3 regions of the Stenotrophomonas sp. YJH_SMC_46 genome follow, and region 3 is predicted to be linked to each of the others. Evidence: predicted binding sites of a transcription regulator. Region 3 holds the regulator's gene; each other region holds the start of a gene.
What was found. Region 3 encodes FliA, which starts transcription of late flagellar genes. Its sites were predicted from a motif close to TAAAGTTTNNCNNNCNNNGGCCGATAA; they were not measured.
Positions count from the first base shown of each region.

Region 1: a site for FliA is predicted at 2,072-2,098, ahead of AC5P8C_RS02455 (methyl-accepting chemotaxis protein). Genes of this name have one in related genera too.
Region 2: a site for FliA is predicted at 1,729-1,755, ahead of AC5P8C_RS06795 (methyl-accepting chemotaxis protein). Genes of this name have one in related genera too.

Region 1 covers NZ_JCAFTO010000001.1:530,252-533,453, forward strand. The annotation lists gene AC5P8C_RS02450 (GGDEF domain-containing protein) at 1-18, shown strand, start outside; gene AC5P8C_RS02455 (methyl-accepting chemotaxis protein) at 15-1,841, opposite strand; gene AC5P8C_RS02460 (DUF5694 domain-containing protein) at 2,419-3,202, shown strand, end outside.
Region 2 covers NZ_JCAFTO010000002.1:381,367-384,568, forward strand. The annotation lists gene AC5P8C_RS06780 (transporter substrate-binding domain-containing protein) at 1-222, opposite strand, end outside; gene AC5P8C_RS06785 (VOC family protein) at 304-675, shown strand; gene AC5P8C_RS06790 (arylamine N-acetyltransferase family protein) at 741-1,580, opposite strand; gene AC5P8C_RS06795 (methyl-accepting chemotaxis protein) at 1,784-3,202, shown strand, end outside.
Region 3 covers NZ_JCAFTO010000008.1:27,833-31,034, reverse strand. The annotation lists gene AC5P8C_RS19735 (chemotaxis protein CheA) at 1-475, opposite strand, end outside; gene AC5P8C_RS19730 (protein phosphatase CheZ) at 478-1,083, opposite strand; gene cheY (chemotaxis response regulator CheY) at 1,083-1,475, opposite strand; gene AC5P8C_RS19720 (RNA polymerase sigma factor FliA) at 1,533-2,276, opposite strand; gene AC5P8C_RS19715 (MinD/ParA family ATP-binding protein) at 2,273-3,160, opposite strand; gene flhF (flagellar biosynthesis GTPase FlhF) at 3,147-3,202, opposite strand, start outside.

The DNA.
Region 1 (3,202 bases), on a different contig from region 3:
TGCAACCGCCGGGCCTAGACGGCGTGCAGCGCCGCCGCTCCCTGCCGCTGCCCTGCCGCGCCCTGCACGCGGAAGCTGGCCACGGTCTGCAGCAGCTGCGCCGACTGTTCTTCCATGCTGCGTGCCGCCGCCGATGCCTCCTCGACCAACGCGGCATTCTGCTGGGTGCCCTGGTCAATCAGATCGACGGCCTGGTTCATCTGCTGGATATCGTCGCTCTGCTGCTGCGCGGCCGTGCTGATTTCGCTCATCAGGTCACTGACCCGGCGCACGTTTGTCACAATCTCATCCATGGTGCGGCCCGCGCTCTCGACCTGCGCGGTACCGGCGCCGACATTGGCCACCGACGCATCGATCAGGTGCTTGATCTCCTTGGCTGCGCTGGCCGAACGCTGCGACAGCTCACGGATCTCGGTGGCAACCACGGCGAAGCCACGACCATGTTCACCGGCGCGCGCGGCCTCCACCGCTGCGTTCAGCGCAAGAATGTTGGTCTGGAAGGCGATGCCGTCGATCACCCCGATGATGTCGACGATGCGCCGCGATGAGGCATTGATCACCGCCATCGTCTCGACCACCTCATGCACCACATTGCCGCCCCGCGCGGCGACATCGGCTGCCCCACCGGCCAGCTGGCTGGCCTGGCGGGCATTGGTTGCGGTGCGCTGCACCGTCTCGGCAAGACCCTTCATCGACACCGCAGTCTCCTCCAGCGAGGCCGCCTGCTGCTCGGTGCGCTGCGACAGGTCGCTGTTGCCCTGCGCGATTTCAGTCGCACCCACGGCGATGGTGTCGGCCGCGAACTTGATCTGGCCGATGATCGCGGCCATCGCCTCGACCAGCGAATTCACGCCTTCGCACAACTCGGCAATCGGCCCGCTCTTGTCGGCGGTGGCTACGCGCTGGGTCAGGTCACCCAGCTTGGCGGCAGCCACCACCTCTCGGGTCTGCGCCACGGCGCGCTGCATGGCCTGGTTCTCGTGCACCTGCGCGGTGATGTCGGCGGCATACTTCACGACCTTGAACGGCTTTCCGTTGAGGTCCAGGATGGGGTTGTAGGAAGCCTGGATCCAGACCTCGCGCCCGTCCTTGCCCAGGCGCCGATACTGGCCCGCATCATATTCGCCGCGCCCAAGTTTCTCCCAGAACTGGCGATATTCCACGCTGCTGCGATGCCCGGGCTCGACAAACAACGAATGGTGCTGCCCGCGCACTTCGTCCAGGCTGTAGCCGGTGGCGGCGAGGAAATTGTCGTTGGCCGACAGGATGCGGCCATCCATGCTGAACTCGATCACCGCCTGCGACTTGGCGATCGCGGCCAGTTGCCCCGCCGTGTCGGCCACCTGCAGCTTCTGCGCGGTGATGTCGGTCGCGAACTTGACCACCTTGTACGGCCGCCCCTGGCGGTCCAGCACCGGGTTGTACGAGGCCTGGATCCAGATCTCGCGCTGGCCCTTGCCGAAGCGGCGGTACTGTCCGGCGTCATATTCGCCGCGCCCCAAGCGCGCCCAGAAGTCGCGGTACTCGGCGCTGCGCGCCTGCTCGGGGTCGACGAACAGGGAATGATGCCTGCCCTGGATCTCCTCCAGCCGGTACCCCATCGCCTGCAGGAAATTGTCATTGGCCTGCAGGATGGTTCCGTCGAGCGCGAACTCGATGACGGCCTGCACGCGATGCAGCGCGGCCACCTGCGCCTCCAGCTCGGTGCGGTCGGTCATCGCCTTCGCTGTGCCGGTGCGTTGCTGCGGCGCCAGCACGCCAAGCAGCGTACGCCACGGCGACCATCGGGTATGCAGCTCGTCCGGCGCCTGCGCGCCTGCCGTGAAGCCTGGAATGAGCATTGTCTGATCCTCGGTGTCCGGTAAGCGGTTGTGACCCGCCGGGCGGAATGCCCGGCGGCAACATCAGTTGCCAGGGACTACAGGTGCCCACGGCACCTCTCGAGCGACTGCCAAGAACGTCTGCTGCGGGTGCGATCGGCATCTGGAAGCGGCGGAACACACTGCGCGGACCGCCCATGGGGGGCAGTCTGGGGTCCTGCGGCGGGTAACTGAAGCGGGATCCAGAGGGAGTATCGGCGATGCCGTCGGCCGCTTTAGCGGCATTCCGCGACGTCCGTCGCAACTCCGTCCATTACAGGCGGAATGCGGTGGACAATTGCCGTGTACTTCACACCTTTCTCACGTGCCTCCGCCTTCACACCGAGGCATTGGGCCAATGAACGGCTGGACCGGATCCGTTCCGCCACCGGTTGGCGGAACGCTGTACAGCGCAGGCGCCGGGAGGCAGCCGACCACATCGCCGACAGAAGGATGCAGCTCAAGGAAAAAAGGTTTACATGACCGATGCGGGGTTCGCCCGCAGGGGAAAACGACCAGCATGAAGGTCCCGCAGGATGCTCATCTACATGGAGATCGCATGTCCCCTCGCTTTGCCAGCCTTCTTCTCCTGGCCCTATGCAGCAGCAATGCGCTGGCCACCGGCACCGCCTATCGACCGGCCTTCCACCCGGACCAGCTGAAGGGACCGCCCGCAGGACGCCCGAACGAAGTGCTGGTGCTGGGCAGCCCACACCTGTCCAGCCTGCCGGAGACCTTCACGCCGGCGATGCTGGAACCTCTGCTGCAGCGCCTGGAAGCCTGGCGGCCCACCGCGATCGCAGTGGAGAACCTGTCCGGCCTGCAGTGTGACTTCATGCGCCGCAATCCGGCCCGATACGCGGAGAGCGTCGCGGACTACTGCGTCGATCCGGCACCGGCGCAGGCCGCCACCGGTCTGGACGTGCCCAGCGCCAACGTGGAAATGGAACGCCTGCTTGCAGATTGGCCCAAGGCGCCAAGCGCTGCCCAGCGACGTCGCTTGGCTGCAGTCTTCCTGGCTGCGGGCGAGAGCAGCTCGGCAGTCGTCCAATGGCTGCGGCTGCCCCGGGAAGAGCGCCGTGCGGCCGACAGCCTGACTCCGGAGCTGGTGCAGTTCCTCGACACGCGCATGACCCGCCGCAACGAGGCCGTCCTGGTGGCCGGCGTGCTTGCCGCACGCCTCGGACTGGAGCGCCTGTGGTCGGTGGACGACCACACTGCGGATTCGCCCACACCGGAATCGCAGCAGAAGGCCTACGCTGCCGCCATACGCGGCGCCTGGGACAACGCCTTCGTCAAAGCACGCAGGGCGGCTGATGAACGGCTCGGAGCCAATCTTGTTC
Region 2 (3,202 bases), on a different contig from region 3:
CCAGGCATCTTCGGCGGCCGCGGCAACCACCGAGGCTGCGGCGTCGTGGCAGGTGAAGCGGGCCTGCACGCCCATCCGTTGCGCCAACGCGGTCGCCAGTTCCAGTGATGGACCGCGCGGTGAGCGCGCATCGCCCTGTGCCAGCACAGGGTTGCCCAGGTTGATCGCCACGCGCAGGAAGCCGTGCGGTGCCAGCGTACGTCGATGGTCGGACAGGGACATGCAGGACTCCGCGCTGAGGGCGCTCCCAGCATGCCATTGCTGCCCTGCAAGGGGGTACCAGTGTCCGGTTATGCTGCGGGCATGAACCCCATCCTGCATGTCGAAATACCGGTCAGTGATCTGGGCCGGGCCATCACGTTCTACCAGCGGTGGCTGCAGGTGGCGGTGGACGAACCCATCGTGCTGCACGACTGCCGGATGGCCTACCTGCCGTTTTCCGATGAGGCCGCCGGTGCCAGCATGGCGCTGGTGCGGGGGGCCGACTATCTGCCCTCCGTCCACGGTGCGCGCATCTACATCGGGGTTGATGACCTGGAGGTGAGCCTGGAGCGTGCACTGCAAGCGGGCGCTGCGCTGCGCTTCGGACCGGCCGACGCGGGCGACTGGCGCGTGGCCGAGATCTTCGACAGTGAAGGCAACCGTATCGCGCTGCAGGCGCGCGCGGTTGCGTAGAGCCGAGCCCATGCTCGGCTGCTGTTGACCCAGCAGCCCAAGCTCAGCCGAGCATGGGCTCGGCGCTACAAGGTTGCGGCGCGTGAGCGCTGCAGCCAGTCGTTGATCGCCGGGTCCAGCCGTGGGTCGTCCGGCAACTGCATGCCGAAGCGTTGCTGCAGTACCTCGCGCACGTCGGCAACATCGTGCAGCGGACGCTTGTCCGGTACCTGGCCGGGGCGGTACTCGGTGTAGTTGCCGCTGCCGATCGTGCGGCGCCAGTCCGGCCCGGTCAGCGATGCGCGCAGCTGGCCGGGGAAGCTGGAATCGGGATGGGTGCACACGTACCAGTTGCCCACCACGTTGTCGATTGGTGCCGGCGCCTGCAGGTCGAACCGATACATCGCCCGCCAGCCATCGTGGGACTCGGCCGACAGCACGAAATCACCGTTGCCAGGCAGTCGGCGCAGCAGGTAGCGCTCGTGCGGCGTGGCCTGTGGCTGCGGATCATGCAGGCGCAGCGGCACGGTCGGGGTCAGGCTGCCGAAACCGGCATCCACCAGCCAGTCATCGCCGTCCACCTGCACGCGCAGCAGCAGGTGGGTGCGTGCGGTCAGTTCGCCGTCCTGGGCGGCCAGCAGCACGCGCGCGCTCAACGGCTGTGCATCGAAGCCCAGCGCCTGCAGCAGTGCCAGCAGGCCGCCATTGAGTTCGAAGCAGTAGCCGCCACGACGGTCGTCGAGCAGCTTGCGCTGCACGCTGTCCAGGTCGATCGGTACTGCATCGCGCAGCAGGCAGCTGAGGGTTTCGAACGGCAGCAGTGCGTTGTGGCGCTGCTGCAGCAGGGTCAGGCCCGCCAGCGTCAGCGGTGGCGGTGCATCCAGCTGCAGGCGTTGCAGGTAGCGGGGGACATCGAGCGTCGTCATGCGCGCGCCGGGCGGGGGAGGGAGATCTACTGTGCTCCCCCAACCGGGGTTGAGGTCAAGCATTGCGCGGGTGTCATCCCCCTGTCGCCTGTGCCGGGTACAAAGGCCGCGTCCGCCAGCAATCGGTGGGAGTGGACCAGGAGCGCCCTAAAGTTGTCCTGAGTCAGGCCGATACAGATGCGTCTTTCCGCCTGGAGTCTGTCATGTCGGCCGTTGTCCCCCACCTCCGGTCCCTGCGCACGCGCCTTGCTGCGTTGCACTCGGCGTCCCCCGGGCTGCTGCGCTGGCTGCAGCCACATCGGCTCAGCGTGGCCAACAAGCTCAAGGCCACACTGTGGATCTGCGGCCTGGGCCTGGTGGCGATCGCTGCTGTCTACGCCTGGACTGGCCATGCCAACGCACTGGCTGCGCGCAGCCAGGCCAGCTACCAGCGCGGCAGCGATCTGGCTGCCAGCCTGTCCACGCGGGTGGCCGAAGCGCGTCGCCTGCAGGCCCAGTATGCACGCAGTTTCGATGATGCCGACCGCGCGCAGCTGTTGGCCACGCAGAAGGCGTTGCAGACCGATCTGCAGGCGCTGCGCGCGATGCCGATGGATGCTGGCCGACGCAAGGCTCTGCAGGCGCTGACCGAAGCCGCCGACGCGTTCTCGCAGGGTGTGGCCGCCCTGTTCGAACGGGTCGACGAGATGGGCCGTGGTGATGCCGGCCTCGCTGCGCAGCTGCAGCAGGCCGCCGACACTCTGCAGGCGCAGGTGGATGTGCAGCAACGGCCCGCGCTGGCGCTGTCCCTGCAGAAGATGCGAAGGCAGGAGGCACTGCTGCTGCTCGACGGTGATTCCACCCACGCCGACCGCGCCAGCGAGGAGAAGCTGCCGTTCGACCTCGCGCTGGCGGGCCTGCCTGCGGATGTGCAGGACACCCTGCGCACCGGGATGGAGGCGTATCAGGCCGCATTGCTGGGGTATGCCGCTGCCCGTGTCGGCCTGGATGTGGAAGCGCAGTCGCTGCTGGGTGCCGCTGCGGACGTAGCGCCTGCACTGGCCGCATTCCAGCGGGCGCAGGTGGCGGCGCTGGCCACGGCGCAGGCACGCCAGCAGGCCGGCGCGCGCGCCATGAGCGTGCTGTTCGCACTGACCCTGCTGCTGGTGGCCGGCGTGCTGATCACCAGCCTGGTGCTGGTGCTGCGTGCGGTGCGCCGGCCGATCCAGGACACCCTGCGCTTCGCCAGCGACATCGCCGACGACCGCCTCGACACCACCCTGCGTGTCTACAACGCCAACGACGAGATCGGCCAACTGGCCCAGCGCCTGGTCGACATGCAGCAGCGCCTGCGCGCACGCATCGAGATCGAGCGTGCGGTGGCCCGCGGCAACACCCGCGTGCGCCAGGCATTGGACAGCGCGCAGACCGGCCTGATGGTGATCGATGCGGAAGGGCAGGTCGCCTACGCCAACCCGGCATTGCTGCAGCTGCTTGAACTGACGAACGAAGCGCTGGTGGGCAGCGACGCGGTACGCCTGCATCCGGCGTTGGCCAGCCTGGCCGGCGTACGCCACAGCGAGGAGCGCGAGATCGGCCATGCCGGCGTGCGCTACCAGCTGATCGCCAATGCCATCACCGAC
Region 3 (3,202 bases):
GCAGCTGGTCGAGCAGCGCCTCGAATTCGTCGTCGGTGATCAGGTCGCTGCCCCCCGCGGCGGGTGCTGCTGCGGCGGCGGGCGCAGCCACGGCACCCCCGTGCACGTCGAACTGGGCGATCAGGTCCGGCGGCGCATAGCCCGGCTCGGTGCCGGACGACACGGCGTCCAGCATCGACTGCAGGTAATCCAGTGATTGCTGGGCCGCGTCGAAGTGGTGGGCCTGCAGCACGGCCTGGCCGGCGCGCGCCGCGCCCAGCGCCTCCTCAGCGGCGTGGCACAGCTCGACCATGGCAGTGACGCCGAGGAAGCCGGCGCCGCCCTTGAGCGTGTGGTAGCCGCGGAACACCGCATTGAGCTGGTCGCTGTCCTGCGGTGCCTGCTCCAGCGACACCAGCTGTTCGCCGAGGCGGTCCAGGATCTCCTGCGCCTCGATGATGAAATCGGCAGTGATGTCGTCGGATACCGCGCTCATGCTTACAGCCCCAGATCCGACAACAGGTCGTCGGCGTCGTTCTGCGAGACCGCGTGGCGGTCCAGTCCCTTCAGTGCCGGCCCGGCCAGTGCCGGGTCGGTGCGATGCTGTTCCGGCGGCAGGCCGAGTGCGCCGAAGCCTTCGTGGACGCGGCGGACAATGCCGACCACGCGGCGGATGATCTGCCCGGTCAGGTCCTGGTAGCTCTGGGTCAGGGCCATCTCGGTCAGGTTGTGGCGGATGCGCTCGAGCTGCGCGTCCTGGCCTGGCTGCAGGCCTTCGGCACGCAGCTGTTCGGTCAGGCTGCGGCATTCCTCGGCCAGGTCCAGGGTACGGTGGGTGGCCTGTTCGGTCATCGCCACCACGTGGTCCAGGCGCGCGCAGGCGTCATCCAGCTCACCGGCCTCGCTGGGCACGGTCGGTAGTTCACCCAGCGCCTGTCCCAGCTCGCGGGCCAGCCGCGACAGGCCGCTCATCATCGGCTGCGTGCGCAGCGCGACCAGTCCGTCGATGCGTTGCCGCCAGGCAGCTTCGTCACCGGACTCCAGTGCGTCCAGGGCTTCCTGCAGGCGCAGGGCGAGGGCGTTCTTGTCGACCGTGGTATCCATCAGGCGCTGGCCGCCAGGCGTTCAAAGATCTTGCCGAGCTTTTCTTCCAGCGTCTGCGCGGTGAAGGGCTTGATGATGTAGCCGTTCACGCCGTTCTGGGCGGCTTCGATGATCTGTTCGCGCTTGGCTTCGGCAGTGACCATCAGCACTGGCAGGGTCTTCAGCTTGGCATCGGCGCGGATCGCCTTGAGCAGCTCGATGCCGGTCATCACCGGCATGTTCCAGTCGGTGACGACGAAATCGAACGACTGGCTCTGCAGCAGCGACAGCGCGGCATGCCCGTCCTCGGCTTCGGCGGTATTGGTGAAGCCAAGATCGCCCAGCAGGTTCTTGACGATGCGACGCATGGTCGAGAAGTCGTCGACGATCAGGATGCGCATGTTCTTGTTCAAAGCAGAGTTCCTTTGTTGTTCATTCCGGGTGGCCGGGGGCAGCCGCCTCGGGCATGTTCACTCTTCCAGGCCGGCGTCGGCCGCCTCGAAAATCTTCAATCGTCCACGCAGGCGCAGCACGGCCTGGCCGTGTATCTGGCAGACCCGCGACTCGCTCACGCCGAGCACCGCGCCGATCTCCTTCAGGTTCAGTTCCTGCTCGTAATAGAGCGAGAGCACCAGCTGTTCGCGCTCGGGCAGGTGGCCGATGGCCTTGCCCAGCTCGCGGCCGAACTCGCCGCGCTCCAGCACCTGCTGCGGCGTCGGGCCGCCCTGGGCGACGGTATCCAGCTCGCCCTGGTCCTCGATGCGTGACTCCAGGCTCAGCACCTGGCCACGCGCGGCGTCTTCCATCAGCCGCAGGTATTCGGGCAGCGGCATCTCCATCGCGGCGGCCACTTCGGTGGCGCTGGCGGCACGGCCGGTGCTCTGTTCCAGGCGGCGGATGGTGGCAGCGGCGTCGCGTGCGCGGCGATGCACCGAGCGCGGCACCCAGTCGCCACGGCGGATCTCGTCGATCATCGAACCGCGGATGCGGATCGAGGCGTAGGTCTCGAACGAGGCGCCCTGGTCGGCGTCGTAGCTGCGCGACGCTTCGATCAGCCCCATCATGCCGGCCTGGATCAGGTCGTCCACCTCCACGCTCGCCGGCAGGCGTGCGGCCAGGTGGTGGGCGATGCGCCGCACCAGGTCCGAGTGCTGGGAGATGACCTCGTTGGCCGCCGAGCGCTGGACCTCCCGGTACTGGGCTGCGCCTTTCATGCGGCCACCCCGCGCTGCTTGAGAATGCGCTCGAGGAAGAACTCGACGCCGCCACGCGGTTCGGTCGGCGCCTGCCAGCGTGCGGTGCGGCGCGCGATCTCGGTGATCGCCAGCGCGGCCGGGCTGGACGGGTAGGCCTTCACCACCGGTTGCTGGCGCTGCACCGACAGGCGCAGCCAGTCGTCCTGCGGCACGCAGCCCAGGTAGTTCAGCGAGACATCGGCGAGGAACTTCTCGCACACGCGGGTCAGCTTTTCGTACAGCACGCGGCCCTCGTTGGGGTCGCGCACCATGTTGGCCACCACCTGGATGCGGTCCACGCCGCGCTCGCGCGACAGCACCTTGATCAGTGCGTAGGCGTCGGTGATCGAGGCCGGTTCGTCACAGACCACCACCACGGTGTCCTGCGCGGCCTGGCAGAAGGTCAGCACGCCGTCGGTGATGCCGGCGGCGGTATCGACCACCATGATGTCCAGCTCGCGTTCCAGTTCGGAGAACACGTTGACCAGGCCGACATGCTCGGCCGGGGCCAGCTCGGCCATGTGCCGGCGGCCGGAAGCGGCCGGGACCACCAGCACGCCGTTCGGGCCTTCGACGATGACGTCGTCCAGCGAGCAGCGGCCGGCCACCAGGTCGGCCAGCGTAAAGGTGGGGTTCAAGCCCAGGATCACGTCGATGTTGGCCAGGCCCAGGTCGGCGTCCAGCAGCAGCGTGCGCTTGCCCATGCCCGCCAGCGCCACAGCCAGGTTGGCCGAGACGTTGGTCTTGCCCACGCCGCCCTTGCCGCCGGTCACCGCGATGGTGCGCACAGGGCCGAGCGGCTCGCTGCGGGTGGCCGACAGCGGGAAGGTCTTGGTCAGCTTGGCGTACTCACGCGACGGCATGGTTCAACTCCGGGTTGCAGGGCATATCGGCCGCTCGGCGCA